DNA from 4 places in the Paenibacillus sp. FSL R7-0302 genome. Region 4 is predicted to be linked to each of the others. Evidence: riboswitches for the same ligand, from Rfam matches in the RefSeq annotation. Region 4 holds a riboswitch; each other region holds the start of a gene.
What was found. Region 4 has a riboswitch for thiamine pyrophosphate ahead of MKY96_RS18510 (thiamine phosphate synthase). Riboswitches for the same ligand answer to the same signal wherever they lie in the genome.
Positions count from the first base shown of each region.

Region 1: linked by a shared signal. The riboswitch ahead of MKY96_RS26745 (ABC transporter substrate-binding protein) and the one ahead of MKY96_RS18510 (thiamine phosphate synthase) in region 4 are both predicted to bind thiamine pyrophosphate.
Region 2: linked by a shared signal. The riboswitch ahead of thiC (phosphomethylpyrimidine synthase ThiC) and the one ahead of MKY96_RS18510 (thiamine phosphate synthase) in region 4 are both predicted to bind thiamine pyrophosphate.
Region 3: linked by a shared signal. The riboswitch ahead of MKY96_RS14380 (ABC transporter ATP-binding protein) and the one ahead of MKY96_RS18510 (thiamine phosphate synthase) in region 4 are both predicted to bind thiamine pyrophosphate.

Region 1 is NZ_JBBOWB010000002.1:238,948-244,178, reverse strand. It holds gene MKY96_RS26755 (ABC transporter permease) at 1-293, opposite strand, end outside; gene MKY96_RS26750 (thiamine-binding protein) at 290-583, opposite strand; gene MKY96_RS26745 (ABC transporter substrate-binding protein) at 635-1,708, opposite strand; TPP riboswitch at 1,858-1,968, opposite strand; gene MKY96_RS26740 (hypothetical protein) at 2,041-3,492, opposite strand; gene MKY96_RS26735 (MFS transporter) at 3,541-4,719, opposite strand; gene MKY96_RS26730 (pyridoxamine 5'-phosphate oxidase family protein) at 4,880-5,231, shown strand, end outside.
Region 2 is NZ_JBBOWB010000002.1:554,260-559,490, reverse strand. It holds gene MKY96_RS28045 (tetratricopeptide repeat protein) at 138-1,586, shown strand; gene trxB (thioredoxin-disulfide reductase) at 1,633-2,586, shown strand; TPP riboswitch at 2,636-2,742, shown strand; gene thiC (phosphomethylpyrimidine synthase ThiC) at 2,894-4,588, shown strand; gene MKY96_RS28030 (DUF1858 domain-containing protein) at 4,757-4,984, shown strand; gene MKY96_RS28025 (DUF438 domain-containing protein) at 4,999-5,231, shown strand, end outside.
Region 3 is NZ_JBBOWB010000001.1:3,284,429-3,289,659, reverse strand. It holds gene thiM (hydroxyethylthiazole kinase) at 1-59, opposite strand, end outside; gene MKY96_RS14390 (ABC transporter substrate-binding protein) at 63-1,142, opposite strand; gene MKY96_RS14385 (ABC transporter permease) at 1,139-1,915, opposite strand; gene MKY96_RS14380 (ABC transporter ATP-binding protein) at 1,896-2,666, opposite strand; TPP riboswitch at 2,797-2,899, opposite strand; gene MKY96_RS14375 (TetR/AcrR family transcriptional regulator) at 2,967-3,623, opposite strand; gene MKY96_RS14370 (DHA2 family efflux MFS transporter permease subunit) at 3,774-5,231, shown strand, end outside.
Region 4 is NZ_JBBOWB010000001.1:4,258,441-4,263,671, forward strand. It holds gene MKY96_RS18500 (thiazole synthase) at 1-741, opposite strand, end outside; gene thiS (sulfur carrier protein ThiS) at 772-975, opposite strand; gene MKY96_RS18510 (thiamine phosphate synthase) at 972-1,640, opposite strand; TPP riboswitch at 1,769-1,871, opposite strand; gene MKY96_RS18515 (SDR family oxidoreductase) at 2,020-2,892, opposite strand; gene MKY96_RS18520 (GNAT family N-acetyltransferase) at 3,196-3,726, shown strand; gene MKY96_RS18525 (S-layer homology domain-containing protein) at 3,786-5,036, opposite strand; gene MKY96_RS18530 (hypothetical protein) at 5,218-5,231, opposite strand, start outside.

The sequences.
Region 1 (5,231 bases), on a different contig from region 4:
AGGATCAGCAGCGGATAGATCGCTCGCTTGACCCAGGGCAGCAGATGCAGCAGCAAGGCGGTGAGCAGGCCGATGCCTGTGCCGACCGGGAAGCCGATCAGGGTCAGCCGCAGCGTGGCGGCGGTGTGCTCCCAGATCCCGGAGGCGTTGTTCTTCGATTCACGCGCGATATCCGACGGGCTGGGCAACTGGTAAGCCGGGATGTCGAACAGCATGACCGATAGCTGCCATATCCCGACAAAAAAGAGGACCGCCACAAAGGGCGGCCACACTAGCTTCCAGGTGCTTCTCACGGCCGGTATTTCTCCGTCAGCTTATCCATGCTGATGCCGCCCGGATTATGGGCGATCTTGATCTGTGAGATGACACTAGGACTGCCGGAAGCGATCAGCGCCTCATGCATGTCACGCACAATATCCAGCAGCTCGGACAGCTCGCCTTCCATTGTAGTCTCCAGCGGATTCACCTGATGCTTCACGCCTGACTTTTGAATGACCTCTATAGCCTTGTCCACGTAAGGGATGGAATCCTCGTTGTTCGGTGTCTTGGGAATTACCTGAATGCTGAGCAGTGTGTTAGCCATGATCAATCATTCCTTTCAAGTTAGGTATAAGATTCCCGCCATGCGGGCTCATTATGATTCCGGCAAAAATTCATTCGTAAACGTACTCTCCGCATCCAGCGGCTTATCCAGCAGCTTCAGGCCGTACATCCAGTCGGCGTAGTTCTTCCAGATCTCAAGCTTCTGCTCACCCCAGCGCGGGGCGTCGTCCTTGTATTTCGGGCTAAGCCATTTCTGGCTGGCCAGCACCAGCTTGGGGTCCAGATCAGGGACAGCATCAGACAAGACCGTCGCGGCTTCTTCCGGGTGGTCGATGGCGTACTGATAGCCTTTTGACGTAGCCTTCAGGAATGCCTTCACCACTTCAGGATGCTCGGCGATCTCCTTCTCACTGGTGGTCAGGACTGGTGTGTAGTAGTCCAACTGCGGAGCGTAATCCTTCAGATACAGCATATCCAGCGGCTCCCCGCGCAGCTCCGCTTCCACGCCGGTCCAGGCATAGAAGATCCAGGCGAAGTCAATATCCCGCTTCACGGCTGTAAAAAAGTCCGCTTCGCCGATATTCACCAGCTTCACCTTGGAGACATCCCCGCCTTCGGGGTCCATGATGGCTTTCATGGCAGCCTGCTCCGCAGGGGAGCCCCAGCCTCCGTATGTTTTGCCTTCAAAATCCTTCGGCGTCTTAATATTGCGGTCCTTCGGAGCCGCGAAGCCCGAGGTATTATGCTGAATGATTGCAGCAATCGATACCAGCGGCACATCCTGCAGACGGGCCAGGGTCAGCGCCTCCTGGGCGCTGATGCCGAACTGGGCTTCACCAGAAGTGACCATTGTGTCGGAACCGGCAGCACCAGGCTGTACAATCTGCACATCAAGACCTTCCTCCGCGTAATAGCCCAGCTCCTTGGCAGCATACAGGCCGGTATGATTCGTGTTCGGCGTCCAGTCCAGGGCAATCTTGACCGGGGTCAGCGCCTTAGGTGCATCCGTGGGTGCGGCTGCGGTTGCATCAGGTGCAGCCGTGCTGTTACCGGCAGCAGGTGCGCTGGCCCCCGCATTGCCGCTGTGGTTCCCGCCGCCACATCCCGCTACGGTGAGCAGCAGCATGGAGCTGAGCAGTAGTGTGACTGTTTTTTTGACTCCCATTTCTCTTTCTCTCTCCTTCCAGCAACCCCTGGTCTTCAGAGCTTACAGAAACCTTATTCCTGTACATCCTTAGAATCAAAAAAGCGTCCCGATGATCGGGACGCCAGTGACTTGCGTGAGGGGACTTCAGCTTCAGTACCGCTCAAGGCACTGTGCTGAATGAAGATTCCTACGCTGGCATTATCCAGATCAGGTGTAAGGGTCAGTATCTTGTGGGATACAATCTCAGCCGGCCAATTCCAGCACCCCTGGTTCTATAAAGTTCACGGGTATTGCTATGTTCTTACGGTGTATTATAGACGGCAGTCCTGCCGTTGTCCACCCTCTGTGTCTTAATCCCTCGTATAATGCCGCTTCTTGCGGCGGCTGCGGATGCCGTTCCAGATCTCTCTCAGCGTTAAGCCGACACTGACGGTGATCCCCGAGAAGGTCAGGAACAGAGCCAGATACTCGAACGCGGAGTACTCCAGCATTTTGCTCCAGTCGATCTGGCCCTTCAGATCCTCGATGACCTGATTCATCCCGTATATCCCGCTGATGACCGTAAATACGGTGAGCACCATCAGGAGCGTATCCCGCCGTTTGGCCTGGAATTTGTCCTGGTACTGGAACAGGTCATTCAGGGTCATTTTCACCTCATCGAACAAGGCATCATTGCCATACACCTTACGCAGCTGAAAAAAAATCTCCCGCCCCTGCGACTGCGAGATCAGCTCCAGAAAATAGAATTTGGCCGAGAATTTGTTGATCAGGAAGATCAGATTCTCGATCTCGTCGTTGTCGTGGTTGATGCGCAGCCGGGAGTGGAGGTTGGCGAGCTTCAGCAGCACGATTTTATGAAAAATACTCAGCAGCATTCCGTAATAATACTCGCCGTACATCTGGCTGATCAGCTGGGCGGCAATCTCCGGCTTCGCCCGGCTCACGCAGCAGAAGGTCTGCTCATTGGTCATATAGTAGGTGTCCGGCCCCCAGCGGCTATAGCAATGCTCCCGGGTATACTGCTTGATATAGTCTGGATCACTTGCGCTCATATAGGGGGTGCCGTCGATGCTCAGACCGTCCACTTGGGAGGCCCGGTAGAGCAGCTCGACACTGATCTCTTCCTCATCCTCCGGGAGATTAACGCCGTAGAAGGCCTGCACCAGCATCCGTTCATCGACGAAGAAGGGCAGGGTCTCGAAATAATTGCCATTCGTCTCTGCAGGATCGAGATACGGCTCCAGCCCGGCTGCCAGATGCCTGAACACGAAGTCCTCCACCCGGGCAAAAGACTTCTTATGACAATGGATGAAGGTATGCTCATCCTGAAAGCTTACATCCTCCAGGTTGCGGAACCGGTCGGCGAATTCGAGCACCATGCTGAAGGGGAGATTCTCCTCCTCAATAGCCACTCTTACCGTCAGGAAGCCCAGCTCGAACGGGCAGAGGAACACATCGGTCGACAGCACGCGGAAGGGAATCGTCTGGAAGGGCATTTGAAGCCCGCACAGCAGATCATTGGCCCGGGAAAAGCGGCGGAAGGAATCCCTGTCCTTCTCACGCGGAAACAAGACATGAGCGGCAAACGGAAGATAGCTGCGCTCCATTTTCTCATGGGATACACAGTGATTCTCTCCGTAATAGGCATGCTCCAGTTCTTTGTTCTCAAGAAAAAAACGCGTAAATCCATCCTCCTGAAGACTCTCAATCAGCTCTTGATCGACTTCCGCCTTAATCGAAAAGGGGAAAATGAATTGCAGCAAGGCGGTATGCAGAGTGGGCTCGGAATGCAGTTCAGCCATGTGTGGGTTCCATCCTTATTCACAGAATATGGACCTTGTTGTATACAATTACCCGATTCTCCAGGCGGTTACGCTCAGCACGAATAACAGCGCGGCAAAAGCGGCCAAAAGTCCCGAAGTCTGGGCGATCTGCAGATGATCCATGGACCAGCCGGTCAGTAGCGGCAGTACTGCGCCGCCAATTCCGCCGGAGGCGATCATAATGCTGGGCGTCGATTCTTCCGCGCCGGGCAGCAGCTTACTGGAGAAGACCAGCGCGATCGAGAAGATGCCGGACATGAACAGGCCAAGCAGCAGGATGATCGCAAAAGCGGCAAGCCGGTGACCGGCGAACGGGAAAATAACGAGCAGCAGCAAAGCGGCAAAGCAGCTGACGAGCACATAGATGCGGTAGGAAATTTTCTCGGCGATGACACCGGCGAACAGTCTGCCCGCCGACATGGCGAGCCAGAAGAAGGTCACCGTGAGTGCAGCCGTGGCCTCGCTCATGCCCAGCTTCGCGATGAAGATCGCCGGCATGAAATTCACCAGGCTCATCTCAGTGCCTACATAAAGAAAGAAGAACAGAATGAACAAGCCAAGCACCACCCATTGCTTGCCCTTGTAGGGCAAGGACAATCTTCTGGTGGTTCCCGTTGCCGCAGCGCGGTCAGGGCGGGCAGGCCGCTCATTCAGCGCGCTGTCCAGCGGGCCGAAGCTGCTCTTCGCCCAGAAGAGCAGCGAGAGGAGGGAGCAGGCGGCAACGATCAGGAAGGCCAGCCTCCACTGCCCTGCGGCAATCAGCGGACTGGCCGCCAGCGGCATGAGCAGCGCCCCGACACCGAACAGCACCTCCAGCCGGCTCATGGCAACGGCCGTTCCTTCGGTGACTGCGGCTATAATAATCGTGCCGATGACGGCTTCGATCATCCCGAAGCCGAACCCTGCGGCTACGGCAATTACGTACATCCAGCCCCAGGGCGGGAGGAAGGCATAGGCAATCTCGGCGCATAGCAGCAGGCCGGTGGCAATCAGAATGCCGCCGCGCTTGCCGAACCGCCGGTTCAGCAGCGGCGAGACCAGTACGCCGGCCAGGAAGCCCGCGAACTGGCTGAAGATCAGCTCGCCCCCTGCACTGTAGCTGCGGTCATAATGCTGGAGCAGCACTGGCAGAATGGAGCCCAGCACAACATGGGCGAGGCCGATTACGAAATAGGAGAGACAGCCGATCCAGATTAGTTTTTTCAAGAATAAGACTCCTTATGAATCAATTTATGAACAGATGGCGGGATTCAGAATGAACGGGAAGGGTACACTATATTAGGCACAGGTTAATCATAAATCCAAACCAAGGACGTGAATATATAAACTTATATTCACATGAATTTTGAAGGGAGCTGTGACGTCAATGGATAACAAAGAGCTGGAGAAAACAATCATACAGGTGCTGGACGACAACAGGTTCGGTTCCTTCGGCACGATTGAGGCCGGTAACAAGCCTAAGGTGCGTTACATGGCGGTATTTCATGACGGGCTGTCCATCTATCTGGCAACTAACCGCAAGACGCATAAGGTAGAAGAGCTTCAGGATAATCCTAATGCTTGTCTCTTGCTTGGCTATGAACAGGGCGGCGGCAAGGATGTACTGGAGATTGAAGCTACGGTTGCCGTGACGAAGGATGACGGCTTGCGCTCTAAGGTATGGAATGAGTCCCTGGAGAAATGGTTCAAGGGACCGGATGATCCCGATTATGTCATTC
Region 2 (5,231 bases), on a different contig from region 4:
CCCGTCAGCTCTCTCCCTGAGACTTGAGAATCTCGTTGCCACATGTGGTATACTGTGTGAAGAAGACAGCCGAGACCATAAATGGAAACGAACAGGTAAGGCTAGGGAAGCTGAAACAAGGGAGGTGCCTTGCTTCCATGATAGAGAGAACTTCAGAGAATGTCGCGGAGCACAGTAATGTCATTCCGGTCACTCTGGATGCCAATTTTTTCTTTGAAAGAGCCGTTCGGTCGCTGGACCGCTTTCAATATGATAAGGCATTAAGAAATTTTCGCAAAGCTGTTGAATATGAGCCGGATAATCCGGTGAATCATTGCAATATGGCGGGTATATTATCTGAGATGGGCAATTATACCGCATCTAACGAGATTCTTATCCATGTTCTGGAGAAGATCGACCCCGCTATGACGGAATGCCATTTCTACATGGCTAATAACTTCGCCAATATGGAAAGCTTTGAAGAGGCGGAGCGTTCGCTGGTCACTTACTTGGAAGAGGATGCTAACGGCGAGTTCATGACCGAATCCGAAGAACTGATGGAGCTGCTGCAATATGAGCTGAACCGGCCTGCTCCGCTGGTGCGTATCCGCAGCCGTGAGGGAGTCGTAGAGCATGACCGGGCGCGGAGTCTGCTGGAGGAGGGTAAGTTCCCTCAGGCTGTAGAACTGCTGGAGGAGATCACTGCGGGCACCCCGGATTTTTTGGCTGCGCATAATAATCTGGCACTGGCTCATTTCTATATGGGCCGGTTCGCCAAGGCGAAGGAATGTCTGAATGAGGTGCTGAAGCAAGACCCCGGCAATCTGCACGCTCTGTGCAATATGGCCATCTTCCTGCAGTATGCAGGAGATAAGGAACAGCTTGCGACGCTGCTGGGTATGCTTGAAGCAACAGTGCCGTTCCATCAGGAGCATGTATTCAAAATGGCTACAACCATGGGTATCCTGGGCCGGCACGCTGCCGCTTACAGCCATTTCCGCCGTCTGCTGAAGGACGAGGAGGTCGCCGGAGACGCCGGGCTGTATCATTACTGTGCGGCGGCGGCAAGCAATAGCGGAAGACATGATGAGGCACTGCGCTGCTGGAGACAGGCAGCCAAGCTGGACCCTGCTTCCGCTGTCCCGGCGTTCTTCCTGTCCCAGCTCCAGCAGGCCCGGGCAGAAGGACAGCCTATGCCTGCAGTCAGCTATAACTATCAGCTGCCCTTCCAGGAGCAGCTGAAGCAGTGGAAGGGCAATACGGGCAGATTCACTGAAGAAGTGCGGAATAATCCGCTGCTGCGCGCCTCGTTCTTCTGGGCGCTGCGCTACGGCGATTCCGCTACGAAGCTTCAGGTGACCGAGGCTCTCCGCTGGATTGAGGACGAGGAGATGTCCGAGGTACTGCGCGGAGTTCTGGAGCAGGAGCCGCTGAAGGAGGACCGCCTGCAGGAGGCGGCATTGTTCAGCCTTCAGCGGCTGATCGGGGAGAACCTGAATGAAGCCGGCGGCTCGCCCGGCGAAGAGCAGGAGCCTGCGGCTGCTCCCGGACCCAAGGGGATGCTGCCCGGAACCGGCGGCTTATCGCCGTCCACTACCCGTATTTGAAGCAATTGCTGTTGTAAGAACACCTACTTGTAAGGAGGCCAATGTAATGTACAAAACGATTGTAATCGGAACAGGCCCGGCCGGGCTGACTGCCGCGATTTATCTGGCGCGTGCGAACCTGAGCCCGCTGGTCATTGAAGGCTTGCAGCCGGGTGGACAACTGACAACGACGACAGAAGTGGAGAACTTTCCAGGCTTCCCTGAAGGGATTCTGGGTCCGGACCTGATGGACAATATGCGCAAGCAGGCGGAACGCTTCGGCGCTGAATTCAAGAACGGCTGGGTGGAGTCGGTGGACTTCTCACAGCGCCCGTTCAAGGTAACAGTGGACGGGATGGGTGTACTGGAAGCAGAATCAGTTATTATTTCAACCGGGGCCTCTGCAAGATATCTGGGCATCCCGGGCGAGCAGGAGAATGTGGGACGCGGGGTCAGCACCTGTGCGACCTGTGACGGCTTCTTTTTCCGTAATAAAAAGATTGTCGTCGTCGGCGGCGGAGACTCCGCCATGGAGGAAGCCAGCTTCCTGACCCGCTTTGCGTCCAGCGTAACGCTGGTTCACCGCCGTCCCGAGCTGCGGGCCTCGAAGATCATGCAGGACCGGGCGCGTGACAACAGTAAGGTAACCTGGGCCTTGAACCGCACACCGGTTGAAGTAACGGTAGGAGAGACCGGAGTGAAGGGCCTTACGGTGCTTAATAATGAGACAGGTCTGACAGAGCTGGTAGAAGCAGACGGCGTGTTCGTAGCGATTGGACACACACCGAACACAGCCTTCTTGGGCGGGCAAATCAACACGGATGCTAATGGCTATATCGTGGTGAACCCGGGTACCACCGAGACCAACATCCCAGGCGTATTCGCCTGCGGCGATGTGCAGGATACGCGTTACCGTCAAGCGATATCGGCAGCAGGGACCGGCTGTATGGCCGCCATGGATGCTGAGAAGTTCCTGGAAGGCACGATGGTGCACGACTGGAGCGAATCGCTGGACAAATAACGGGTTTACAACAATTACCCAAACTGGTAGAATGCATTTAATTAGATAAGATACCCACTAGGGGAGCCTGAATAGGCTGAGACGGGAAAATTGAATTTCCGGACCCTTGAACCTGATCTGGATCATACCAGCGTAGGAAAGTGGAGTCGGACCTTTTTTGAATACAGTCTTATTTGGCTGTTCCTTTAATAAAGCCGCTCCAGGTGGAGCGGCTTTTTGACTTGCAGGAATCTATAGATTCTTCAGCTCAATCTGCTGCGTGACCTCTTATCTGATGAGTGTACAGAGCGAAGAGGAGGAGATTGAAATGACAGGAATGCTCAAGAACGAAGAGGTGAATCTTTCCGGATTCCCCGCGAGCCGTAAAGTGTATGTGGAGGGCTCACGCCCGGATATCCGGGTTCCGATGCGGGAGATCAGCCTCAGCAGAACCGAAGGCGTTGCCGGGGAAGAGGACAATGCTCCGCTGCGGGTCTATGACACAAGCGGTATGTACACGGATGCCGCGGAGGAGACGGACATTCGGAGGGGACTGCCGCCGCACCGTTCATGCTGGATTGAGGAACGCGGCGATTCGGAGGAATACACCGGAAGAGCCGTCCGGCCGGAGGATAACGGAATCCGCAGAGAAGGGGCTGCCGCAGAAGCTCATCCAGGACTGTGCAGGAATCCCCGGCGGGCCTATGCAGGCGGCAATGTGACCCAGCTGTATTATGCAAGGCAAGGGATCATAACACCGGAAATGGAGTATATTGCGATCCGTGAGAATATCCGGCCGGAGTTCGTAAGGGATGAGGTGGCCGCAGGCCGCGCCATCATTCCGGCCAATATCAATCACCCGGAGAGTGAGCCGATGATTATCGGCCGTAACTTCCTCGTGAAGATCAATGCGAATATCGGAAATTCTGCGGTCACTTCTTCTATTGAAGAAGAGGTGGAGAAGATGCGGTGGGCAACCCGCTGGGGGGCAGATACCATCATGGATCTCTCCACCGGCTCTAAGATCCATACCACCCGGGAGTGGATAATCCGCAATTCTCCTGTGCCGGTCGGGACAGTGCCCTTATACCAGGCGCTGGAGAAGGTGAACGGCATAGCCGAGGATTTAACCTGGGAGCTCTACCGTGACACGCTGATTGAGCAGGCGGAGCAGGGAGTGGATTACTTCACCATTCATGCCGGGGTACTGCGGCGCTATATTCCGCTGACTGCCCGGAGAATGACCGGCATCGTATCCCGGGGCGGATCGATTATGGCCGCCTGGTGCCTGGCTCATCAGCAGGAGAACTTCCTGTACACACACTTCGAGGATATATGTGAGATTATGAAGACGTATGATGTGGCCTTCTCGCTGGGGGATGGCCTGCGTCCCGGCTCTATCGCCGATGCCAATGATGAAGCTCAGTTCGCCGAGCTGGAGACACTGGGAGAACTGACGCTACTAGCCTGGAAGCACGATGTTCAGGTCATGGTCGAAGGTCCGGGCCATGTGCCGCTGCACAAGATTAAGGAGAATATGGACAAGCAGCTTGAGATCTGCCACGAAGCCCCTTTCTATACCCTCGGCCCGCTGACTACGGATATTGCACCCGGTTATGATCACATCACTTCGGCCATCGGGGCAGCGATAATCGGGGGGCTCGGGACGGCGATGCTGTGTTACGTTACACCTAAGGAGCATTTAGGCCTGCCTGACAAGAATGATGTGCGCGAAGGCGTCATTACCTATAAAATCGCTGCACATGCCGCAGACCTCGCCAAGGGACATCCGGGGGCGCAGGACCGGGATGATGCGCTGTCCAAGGCGCGGTTCGAGTTCCGCTGGCGCGACCAGTTCCATCTCTCCCTCGACCCGGAACGGGCGCTCGCGTATCATGACGAGACCCTTCCGGCAGAGGGGGCGAAGCAGGCGCATTTCTGTTCGATGTGCGGTCCTAAATTCTGCAGCATGCGGATTTCGCATGATATCCGTAATTCTCATAGATGGAGCAAATCACTGTAATTTAGCTGCTAATATAGCGGAATCGCAACATTCTTAGGCTATCTCCCAAGCTGAAAGGCTTGCGGGGATAGTCTTTTTATAGTTAGTGATTACAATCACAATTCACCTCTGTGACCTATGCTAAGCTGTTGCTTGAGAAGAGTTCTCATTAGTGAGGTGTGCAAAAGGATGAGCAAAGCGTTGAAGCTGGATGAATCGGTCTTTGAGCTGGTAACCAGGCACCCGGAAGTGGTGGAGATCATGGTAGAGCTGGGATTCCGTGATATTGCGAAGCCTGGAATGCTGCAGACCGCAGGACGGTTCATGACCCTGTCTAAAGGAATGAAGTTAAAGAAAATAGAGCTGGAAACCGTTCGGCGGGCCTTTTGGCAGCATGGTTTCGAGATTATAGAATAGAAGGAGAGATTGCGATGAGCGAACTGATTAATAACCGCGAGGTCGATGTGCCGGAACAGACACGCCGCCAGGCTATGCTGAGAGAGATCATCAAGGAGCTGCATGCGGGCAAAAGCGTGGAGGAGGTTAAGGCGCGATTTGAAGAGGCGGTAGGCGATGTTACGGTGGAGGAAATCTCCGCCATGGAGCACTCCCTGATGACCGAGGAAGGCATTCCGGTAGAGGAAGTACAGCGCCTCTGCTCTGT
Region 3 (5,231 bases), 970 kb from region 4:
AGCGGGTTCGCTTGGCGTACTTTGGACAGATAAGACATATGAATTCCTCCTGTAGGCATAATTTAAAAATTAATAAAAGCATTCTTAACATCCACTTCTGCAGCCAGCAGACCGTTCTCGCTCAGCCACTGGTTCACCTTCTCCCATGAAGCGCTGTCCTGATAGCCGAAGGGCTGGGAACCGGCATCCATCAGCGGCAGCAGGATCTCCAGACTGCGCTGTTCAATGGCTTCATCCAGCGGTGCGGTATCCTCCTGATGGGCAAGCAGCAGCTTCAGCGCTTCATCCGGGTGACCGGCAGTATACTGCTGGCCTTTTCTGATGGCATCCACGAATTTCTGATAAAAGCCCTGTGAATCCTGCAGTCCCTGCTCACTGGCGACCAGCACCAGCTCATAATAATCCGGGACCCCGTAATCCACGGGATTGAAGGAGCGGACCGGATGGCCTTCCTGCTCCAGAATCAGCTGCTCATGGTTGATGAACCCGCCCATAATGCCATCCACCCGTCCGGTGGAGAGAGCAGGGATCAGCTCATAGCCGACATCCACCAGCTTGAGGGAGGAAGGGTCCCCGCCGTCGCTTTTGACCATCGTGTTCAGCATGGCTTCATACAACGGGACGGAGGAATATCCGGCTTGCTTGCCGGACAGCTCTCCGGGGCGGGTAATGCCGCTGTCTGCGGCTACCATGAGATGATTCAGCGGATGACGCACCAGCGCGGCAATCGACTTGACTGGAATCTGCTCACCCCGTGCCATCAGCACCTGGGGCTGATAACTGAGTGCCAGATCCACCTTCCCCGCAGCAACAAGCTTCAGCGCATCATTGGTATCGGCCGGCATCTCAATCTCAACCTCCAGACCTTCCTCAGCGAAATAGCCTTCAGCCTCTGCCGCATACAAAAAAGAGTGAACAGCATTGGGATACCAGTCGAGCATAATCGTCAGCTTATGGGCCCCGCCTTTAGCCCCGGCCTCAGAGGTAGAGGGTGCAGCAGCCGGGGGGCCAGAGGCCGCCGGACTGTCCGTATTGGCGCAGCCTGCCAGGACAGGCAGCATACAGAGCAGCAGAGCAGACAGCAGCATGGCTGGCCTTGAAATCGCATGGTGCAGATAACGGGTATAGCGGATAGTAGTCATGAATAACGTCCTCTTTTCTTCAGAATAATCTTCTCCAGCGCGGCGACTGCCAGAAACAGCAGGATACCGAGCAGGGATAATAAGACAACGGCGGCGAACATCTTGGCGCTCTGCAGATTCCCGGCCATTCTGCGGCTGAAATAGCCCAGCCCCTGGCTGCCCCCAAGCCATTCCCCAATAGTTGCACCGATCACACAGTACACAGCCGACAGCTTCAGCCCGGAGAAAAAAGAGGGTAAAGCCAGCGGAACGCCCACCTTCCCGAGAATCTGCCAGCGGTTCGCGCCATATGTCAGCAGCAGCTCCCGGTAGGCGTCCGTGTTCTTGGACAACCCGTCATAGGTGCCGATGACCACCGGGAAGAAAGCGGTCAGGAAGACAACGGCGACCTTGCTCCACAGGGTGTAGCCGAACCACATGATGAACAGGGGAGAGAGGGCGATCAGCGGAACCGTCTGGCTGATAATCAGCAGCGGGTACAGCGCCTTGGCCAGCGGACGGAACAGGTGCATGGCGATTCCCAGCAGGCTGCCGCAGACCACGGATAGTGCGAAGCCTGTGAGCACTTCAAGCAGTGTGGCGGGCAGATGTACCCCGAACAATAGATGGCGGTCTTCCATCAATGCCATCCACACCGCAGACGGAGCCGGAAGGATGAAGGGAGGAACCAGGCCCAGCCGGGCTACAGTCTCCCAGACTGCAAGCGTCAGCAGGGCGAGCAGGGCAGCCGGACCGTAATGCTGGAGCAATCTTCTAGGAGCGGCGGTTCTCATATAGCTTCAGCTCCAATTCCTGGCGCAGGGCGGCGAACTGCGGCTCATAATTCAGACTGTGATGACGCGGGCGGGGGAGACCGGCTGGGAATTCCTGCATCCCGCTGCCGCCACTGCCCGTCATTAGATAGATTCTGTCACTGAGCAGAAGCGCCTCCTCCAGATCATGGGTGATGAACAGCACCGTCTTGTCCAGCTCTGCCCATAACTCCAACAGCCAGCGCTGCAGTGAGCGCTTGGTAATGGCATCGAGCGCCCCGAACGGCTCATCGAGCAGCAGCAGATCATTCCCCGCCGCCACGGTGCGGAGGACCGCCACGCGCTGGCGCATCCCGCCGGACAGCTCCTGGGGATAAGCCCCTTCGGTTCCCTCAAGGCCGAAGCGTTGCAGCAGGGTACGGATCTCGGCCACGGCGGCCGCTTTGGGACGGCTGCGCTTGAGTTCCCAAGGCAGCAGACAATTGTCCAGCACGGTGCGCCAAGGCAGGAGGAGATCCTGCTGCGGCATGTAGGCCACACTGCCCAGCCTCTTCGCTGCTGCAGCGGACTCGGCTCCGTTCAGCGTAATCCTGCCTTTGTCCGGCTCCAGCAGGCCGGCGATGATTTTGAACAAGGTGCTTTTGCCGCATCCGCTTCCGCCTACGACAGAAATGAATTCGCCGCGCTGCACATTCATGGATAGCCCTGAGAAGACTGGGGTACGGGACGAGCCCGTCCCGAAAGCATAGGATAGATTGCTAATGTTGATCATAAGACTATGTACGAAGCCTCCCCGGATTGATATAGATACTGCGGTGAGCACAAAAAAGCCCCATTCATTCCCGGAGGAATGAATGGGGCGGAAGGTACAGTCAGCTGCGGCCCTGTGACGGGAACCACTGATACATTCTGCTCCACTTCCCTCCGCTGGTATGATCCAGATCAGGTTCAAAGGGTCCGGAGCTTAAGCTCCGTCTCAGTCGGCCGACTCCCCTAGTGAATAATGTTGCTATTGAATTCGTAATTGCTACTTAATATACCACAAATTCCTGTCTTGTAAAGATCAGGCGGGTCAGCGCTTCGCCAGACCGGTCACGAACAAGGTGACGATGCCCCGGGAGATGTCCAGCTTGGAGGAATGGTGCCGCTTCTGCTCATACAGGTACAGATCGGGGCTGAGGACAGAGATTAAGGCTGTGGCCGCAAAGGCCGGATCAATGTCAATCAGCTCACCGCCCGCCGCAGCGCGCTGCAGCAGCTCTGTCATCATCACCCCCAGCCGCTGAAAAAAAGGATGCTCAAACTGGGTCAGCTGCTTCTTGCCGGTGAACTCGGCTTTGATCATATTCAGCAGCTCGGCATACTGCTCAATGAAATCGGCAATCTGCTCAATGCTGCTCTGCAGCTGAGCGAGAGCCGGAGCTTCACCGGCACTGGCAGCCACCTGCTGCTCCAGCCCGGACAGGAATTGATCTGCGCTGCCCTTCAGCAGTGCAGAACAGATCTCACCCTTGTCCATGAAGCGGCGGTACAGGGAGCCTTGTCCTATGCCTGCCCGCTTGGCAATGCTGTACATGCTGACCGCCTCAAGACCGCTCTCGGTGAACAACTGGCGGGCAGCTTCAAGAATCCGCTGTACATAAGGATCGGCGGACTCGGGCGGGGCGGATTCTATGGCTTGCGGAGCTGAGCGCGGGAGCTGCGCAGCATCGGTGTCTGGCTTTTTCATGAGAACCCCTTTCAGAAAAGAATTGACACAACGGACAATTGTCCGTAGACTATGAATTGCGCTTACGGACAGTTGTCCGTTCACTCATTATATAGAACAATCTGCCCGCAGGTCAATCTAGAACGCGGACAGCTCAGGAGGAGAAGAGACATGGATCAGACCTTGAAGCAGGAAGCCGATTTCCGGCTGTCCGGCATTCTGGTTCCGCTGCTGGCCATCATTGCAGGAGTATTTATGGTTGTACTGGACAGTACGGCGATGAACGTAGCCTTGTCCAGGCTGGTGGTGGATTTCAAGACGGATCTGCATACGCTGCAGTGGGTAGTTACCGGATATATGCTGGCCCAGGCTTCCGTTATTCCGCTGTCCGGCTGGCTGTCTGACCGGTTCGGGGCCAAGACGGTCTTCCTGACGGCGGTAGTTGTGTTCACGATAGGCTCGATTCTGTGCGCTACACCAAGCAGCGCCGAGTGGCTGATTGTTTTCCGGGTTATTCAGGGACTGGGCGGCGGCTGTGTGCTCCCTGTCGGAATGGCCTATGTATACAGACTGGCTCCCAAAAGTAAGGTCGGCGTAGTCATGGGCATTATGGGCATTCCCGTCCTGTTCGCTCCGGCTATTGGTCCGGTATTGTCGGGCTGGCTGGTTGAATACCATTCCTGGCGCTGGATCTTCCTTATTAATATTCCGATTGGCATCATCGCTGTGCTGATCGGACTGCGCAAGCTGCCGAGTGCGGCGAAGAACAGCGTGCCCGGCATGGATAAGCTAGGTATGGTTCTTGGACCGCTGGCCTTTGCTTCGCTAACCTACGGGGTCAGCCAGGGCGCGCAGAGCTGGACCTCTGAGAAGACGCTGATCGGGCTGCTGCTGGGCGCTGTGGCACTAATCGCTTTTGTCATCGCCGAGCTGCGCTCCAAGACACCACTGCTGGAGCTGCGGATTCTGAAATCCGTAGATTTCACGACAGGAATCATCGTGCAGTGGATTGCCCAGTTCGGCTTATACGGCGCGTTATTCCTGCTCCCGCAATTTCTGCAGCAGGCCCGCGGCTTCGGCGCATTTGATACCGGTCTGACGCTGCTGCCGCAAGCGATCGCTTCCGGGCTGATGATGCCGATTGCCGGGATACTGTTCGACCGGATCGGTGTGCGCTGGCTCGTGGTCTGCGGTCTCAGTCTGGTCTCCGGCGCGCTATTCCAGTATTCCCATGTGGATCTTACCACGCAGAGCCGCGATCTGATCCTTCCGCTGATCATGTGCGGGGCCGGAATGGGACTGATGATGATGCCGATGAACACGCATCTGCTCAACAAGGCGCCAAGCCATCTGGTGAACCGGGTAACCTCGCTGACAAACTCGATGCAGCAGGTGATTACCTCGCTGGCCGTCTCGACTCTGGTTACGATTCTGACGGCAAGAACAACGGCACGCGGTACCGAGATGCAGGAGGCAGCGGCGGCTGCCGGTAAAAGCACCGCAGGCGCTTCACAGGAAGCACTCCTGCTGGCCAAGCAGACCGTGTTGTCGCAGGGCTTCGCGGACACGTTCCACATTATGATGTTTGTCGCGCTTGGCGGTGCGGTCCTTGGACTGCTGCTGCGACGG
Region 4 (5,231 bases):
TGAAGAGGCTGCCGCCGTCTCCTCTACGGGCCCTAGTCCAGCGAGATAAGCCTTGCGCCCTGCAGCTACCGCGTCACGGAAGGCTTCTGCCATCAGCAGCGGATCTGAGGCGGTGGCAATCGCTGTATTAAGCAGCACCGCTGCGGCACCCATCTCCATCGCCTCAGCCGCCTCGGACGGTCTGCCGATTCCGGCATCCACGATCACCGGCAGCTCCGTCTCGGAGATCAGAATGCGGATCAGTTCCTTGGTCTGCAGTCCGCGGTTGGACCCGATCGGCGCTCCCAGCGGCATCACGGCCGCAGCCCCCGCTGCCTTCAACCGCAGGGCGGCGGACAGGTCAGGACTCATATACGGCAGCACCACGAAGCCCTCAGCTGCAAGAATCTCGGTCGCCCGGATGGTCTCGGTGTTATCCGGCAGCAGATATTTCTGGTCGTTGATGACCTCAATCTTCACCCAGTTCCCCAGCCCCGCCGATCTCGCCAGCCGGGCAATCCGTACTGCTTCCTCTGCGGTGCGCGCACCAGAGGTATTAGGCAGCAAGGTCATATGGGAAGGAATATGGCTGACAATATTGTCACTGCTCTCCGGGTCCACCCGGCGCAGAGCAACGGTAATGACCTGTGAGCCTGATCGCGTAATCACCTCGGGAATGAGGGTGTTGCGGCTGTATTTTCCGGTGCCAATGAACAGTCTGCTGGTTAGAGTCACTCCGCCAATCATCAATGAGTCTTGCATGTTAACGCCTCCCGGAATAAGTCTTCTTGTTTAGCCTCCGCCTACAAAATGAACCAGCTCCACCCGGTCCCCCTCGCTGAGCAGTGTCTCTCCATAAACCTCTCTGCCGGCAAGCTCACCGTTCAGCTCGACAATCACCAGCTTACCGGCCCATTCGGGCCGGGACAGCAGATCCTCCAGCGTCCGGCAGCTCTCTTCAATTCTTTGCCTCTTCCCGTTAACGGTCACATTCATGCCTGTTCACCTCCTGCTGTGCCCTGTGCTTGAGCCATATCCAGCGCTTCAGCCAGCTCTGCTGCCCTGTGGACCGCTTCCCTGTACGCCCGGGCCGCTGCCACAGGGTCCGGGGCTCCGCAGATCCCCGACATGACGGCAATGCCAGCCGCCCCTTGGGCTAACACCGCCCCGGCATTCCCCGGGGTAATCCCTCCAAGCGCAATCAGCGGGATGCAGCTCCAGCGGACGGCCTCTGCCAGCTGCGCAAGTCCGCGTGCCTGCTGTCCCGGCTTACAGGCCGTCGGGAACACATGCCCGTAGAGGCAGAAGTCTGCTCCCTGCCTTCCAGCCTCTGCCGCCTCTTCCCGCGAGTGTACCGATCTGCCGATCCGCAGGTCCGGTGCAAGGCCGCGCACTGCGGCTGGAGGAAGACTGTGCCAGGCTAAATGTACACCGCCTGCCCCGGCGGCCAGGGCAACATCGATCCGGTCATTAATGACCAGCTTCGAAGGCGGAACCCCGGCCTGAAGCATCTGCTGCGCCGCCGCCAACAGTTGGCGGGCGGGCATGGCTTTTTCGCGGAGATGGATATAATCCACTATAGAATGTACAGCCACGGCCCATTCGGTCAGCGCTTCAGGCGGCAGCCGCCCGTCCGAGACCGCATGAATCTCATACAACACTCTTTCGCCTCCCGTCTGCTCCAAGCCCGCTTTGCACCACCCCGCAACACAAAAAAGACCGCTCCCCGTAAAGGAAGCAGTCTGGAATAAAAGCAGGAATACCGGGATTAGCCGTATACCCCCGCTGCATTATTCGTTCTCCACTTCCCTACGCTGGTATAAACCAGATCAGGTTCAAAGGGTCCGGACAACTACGCCCGTCTCAGCCTTGCGGCACCCCTAGTGATCGTTCTATGCGGTTGTTTCGTCTTGCTTGTTGTATATTAGCATATTATTTCTGTTAGGGCTATACCTATCTCGTCTCACAAAAGCCAGCCTCCCGGCTGGCTTCTCCACATTTGCTGAGCAAATTGTGTAATACGTATGGTTACACTGCTTCTTATCCGTTCACAACCTCGCCGCCGTTCACATGCATCACCTGCCCGCTCACATAGGAGGAATCGTCCGAAGCCAGGTACACATACGCCGGTGCCAGCTCTTCAGGCTGTCCCGGGCGCTTCATCGGCTGGGTGCCGCCGAACTCACTGACCTTCTTAGCGTCAAAGGTTGACGGGATCAGCGGGGTCCAGATCGGTCCGGGAGCTACCGCATTCACGCGGATGCCCTTATCCGCCAGATTCATCGACAGTGACCGGGTGAAGCTGAGAATGGCTCCCTTGGTGGACGAATAGTCCAGCAGCTGCGGGCTGCCGCGATACGCCGTGATGGAGGTGGTGTTAATGATGGTAGCGCCTTTTTTGAGATGAGGCATGGCAGCCTTGGTCAGATAGAACATGGAGAAAATATTCGTCCGGAACGTACGCTCCAGTTGCTCCGCCGTAATGTCCTCAATATGATCCTGCGGATGCTGCTCCGCCGCATTGTTGATTAGAATGTCAAGCTTGCCGAGTCCTTCAACGGTTTGACGAATCAAGCTCTGACAAAAGCATTCGTCCCCGATATCCCCGGCGATCAGAATACACGTTCTGCCCTCCTGTTCCACCTGGCGCTTGGTCTCTTCCGCATCCTCATGCTCGTTCAAGTAGGAGATCACCACATCCGCGCCCTCCTTGGCAAAATGAACGGCAACTGCACGCCCGATCCCGCTGTCGCCTCCGGTAATGAGCGCAGCCTTGCCCAGCAGCTTGCCTGCTGCCTTGTACGCCGGTGTCTCAAACTCCGGAAGCGGGTTCATCTCACTTTCAATTCCGGGGCGCTGATCCTGCACCTGCGGTGGTAAAGTTTTGACAGGTTGCTTGCTAGTGTCTGGCATAATCCATTCTCCTTTCGCTGTCCACAGTATTGTTGATCAATCATGTTAGCATGGCTTAAGGTCTGGTGTTTATGCATCAGGCAGTGTGCCTGCTTGGCTCTACGTTATGTTACTTACCACACTTGGCAGCCGCCCAAACAAGTAATCTTCATTCAACGGTTCCTATAGCGGAACGATAGTCAGTAAGTAAGGAACGTTTCCAAAAAGATTATTATCTATATCCGCTAAGGGGAATGACCTATACTTTGTGGGGAACAACGGCAAGATCATATCGAAATCATACTAGCAGGAGGGTATCGCACAATGAATGCAAGAATCACCTTATCTCCGGTCACCCCGGACGATATCGATTTCATCACAGATCTGGAAATGAGCGTTTCACTCTGGCCCTTCGAGGATATGATTCCAACCGACAAGGAGGCCGTCCGGAAGACTGTGGCGGAACGAATCCAGAGCGACTGGCATAGACAATTCCTGATCAGGCTAGCCACTCCCGAAGCAACCCCTGTAGGGGAACTGAGTATACATTGGTATGTAAAAGAGCGCGAAAGCTGGGAGCTGGGCTACAGCCTTTTCCCAGAATACCGGGGGCAAGGCTACTGCACCGAAGCTGCGCAGCTGGCCTTGAAGCTTGCTTTTGAAGAATGGAAGGCCCACAGAGTTGTGGCTATGTGCAATGAATACAATACCTCATCCATCAAAGTGCTGGATAGGTTAGGCATGGTCCGCGAAGGCGTATTCCGGGAAGAAATACACTGGAACAACCAGTGGGTGAACCAATACTTTTATGCGATGCTGGACCGGGAGTACCGGGCGATTACCGGGATACGATAAACGCACGGCCTACGCGGCGCGCCCGGTCCAATTGTGGACATTCTGTTTTTAGGCACGCTCTATTCATCTTCCTTCACAATTGCATCCTGAACCTTACCCGCACCCATAACCTTCGTTGACGTATTCAGAATCGCCTGCGTCACCGTTGTCCCTTCATCTAGCTCTATCTTAACCCCTGTTGCAGAGGCAGCGGTCTTAAGCGTGCGTATGGAGCCTTTTTGCAGGTGGAGGACGGGTCCTTTGGCTTCAATGTTCACATCTCCGAAATTGCCGTTAAGCGTCACTACGATCCCGGCTGCAAGGCCGGATGGCAGATCAATATCTGTGAACCCTTCTCCGGTACCCTCCCCCTCTTCCAGATTTACACCGGACTGTACCGACAATGCCTTCACCCAGGTTGTACCTTCGGTGACCAGGCGGGCAGTTCCACTATTCTTCTGCACAATCACTTGGTTCATGGTTGTGTTCTTTAGCTGCACTGAGGGATCTCCGCTGCCCTGTATGATGACCTTGCCTAGTACTTCAACACTGTCCAAGTTCACCTCTCCGTTGCCGATTCCTTCCTCCAGGACCAGGTCTCCAAAAATCTTCAGATTCTGCAGCAGCACATCATAGCCGGATACAGTGACATTGTTATAGTATTTGATGGCTCCTGGTTCAAAGCTTCCAAGCCCCTCAGAATGGCTGATAGTTACACTCTGCAAGCCGCCGCTTGTGACATTGTAGTAATCCAGCAGTGCAATCGCTTCGGCCCGGGTCATCGCCTGTTCTGGAGCAAACCGCCCGTCCGGGTACCCCTTCATTCCTCCGTCATTGATCAGTGCAGCGACATCGGCTTCACTCCAGCCTGCAATCTGATCCTTATCGCTGAACATGGATAATACCTCCGTGCTTCCCGTCTCAAAATACATCATTCTGCTCACCATAATCGCCGCCTCCTGGCGCATAACGGGATCGCCCGGACGAATCGTGCCTCCGTAACCCTTGATGATGCCCACTTCCAGCGCTTTCGAGATTTCTTCGTATGCCCAGCTCGTCTTAGGCAGATCGCTGAAATCAGCCTTCACCTTGCTCTCAGCCGTCAGCCCGGCCAACTGGTTGATTAACGCGATAAATTCCGCTCTAGTGATCGCCTGATCCGGCCGGACTGACCCGTCCGCGAATCCCTTCAGCCATCCCTGTTCCAGCCAGCGGCTCATCTGCTTCTGCGCCCAGTGTCCTTCATAATCGGCTGCCGCAGACATATGCCCGGCTGAACCCAGCAGCAAGCCCAGACTCAGCCCGACCGTTACTAATTTTCTTCCTATCATTACTGCGCTCACTCCTAAGTATGTATGTGATGCCAAATGAACCAAGCACCTAATCATAGTGTAGCGGAATACACAGCCGTTGGGAACAATATCCAACCATGTGCATCCAGACATGCGAAACAGCCCTGGAGGCCGAGGCTTCCAGAGCTGTTATCACACTGCCCATCCGGCAGCAGGTTATTTAGATAATTGTGT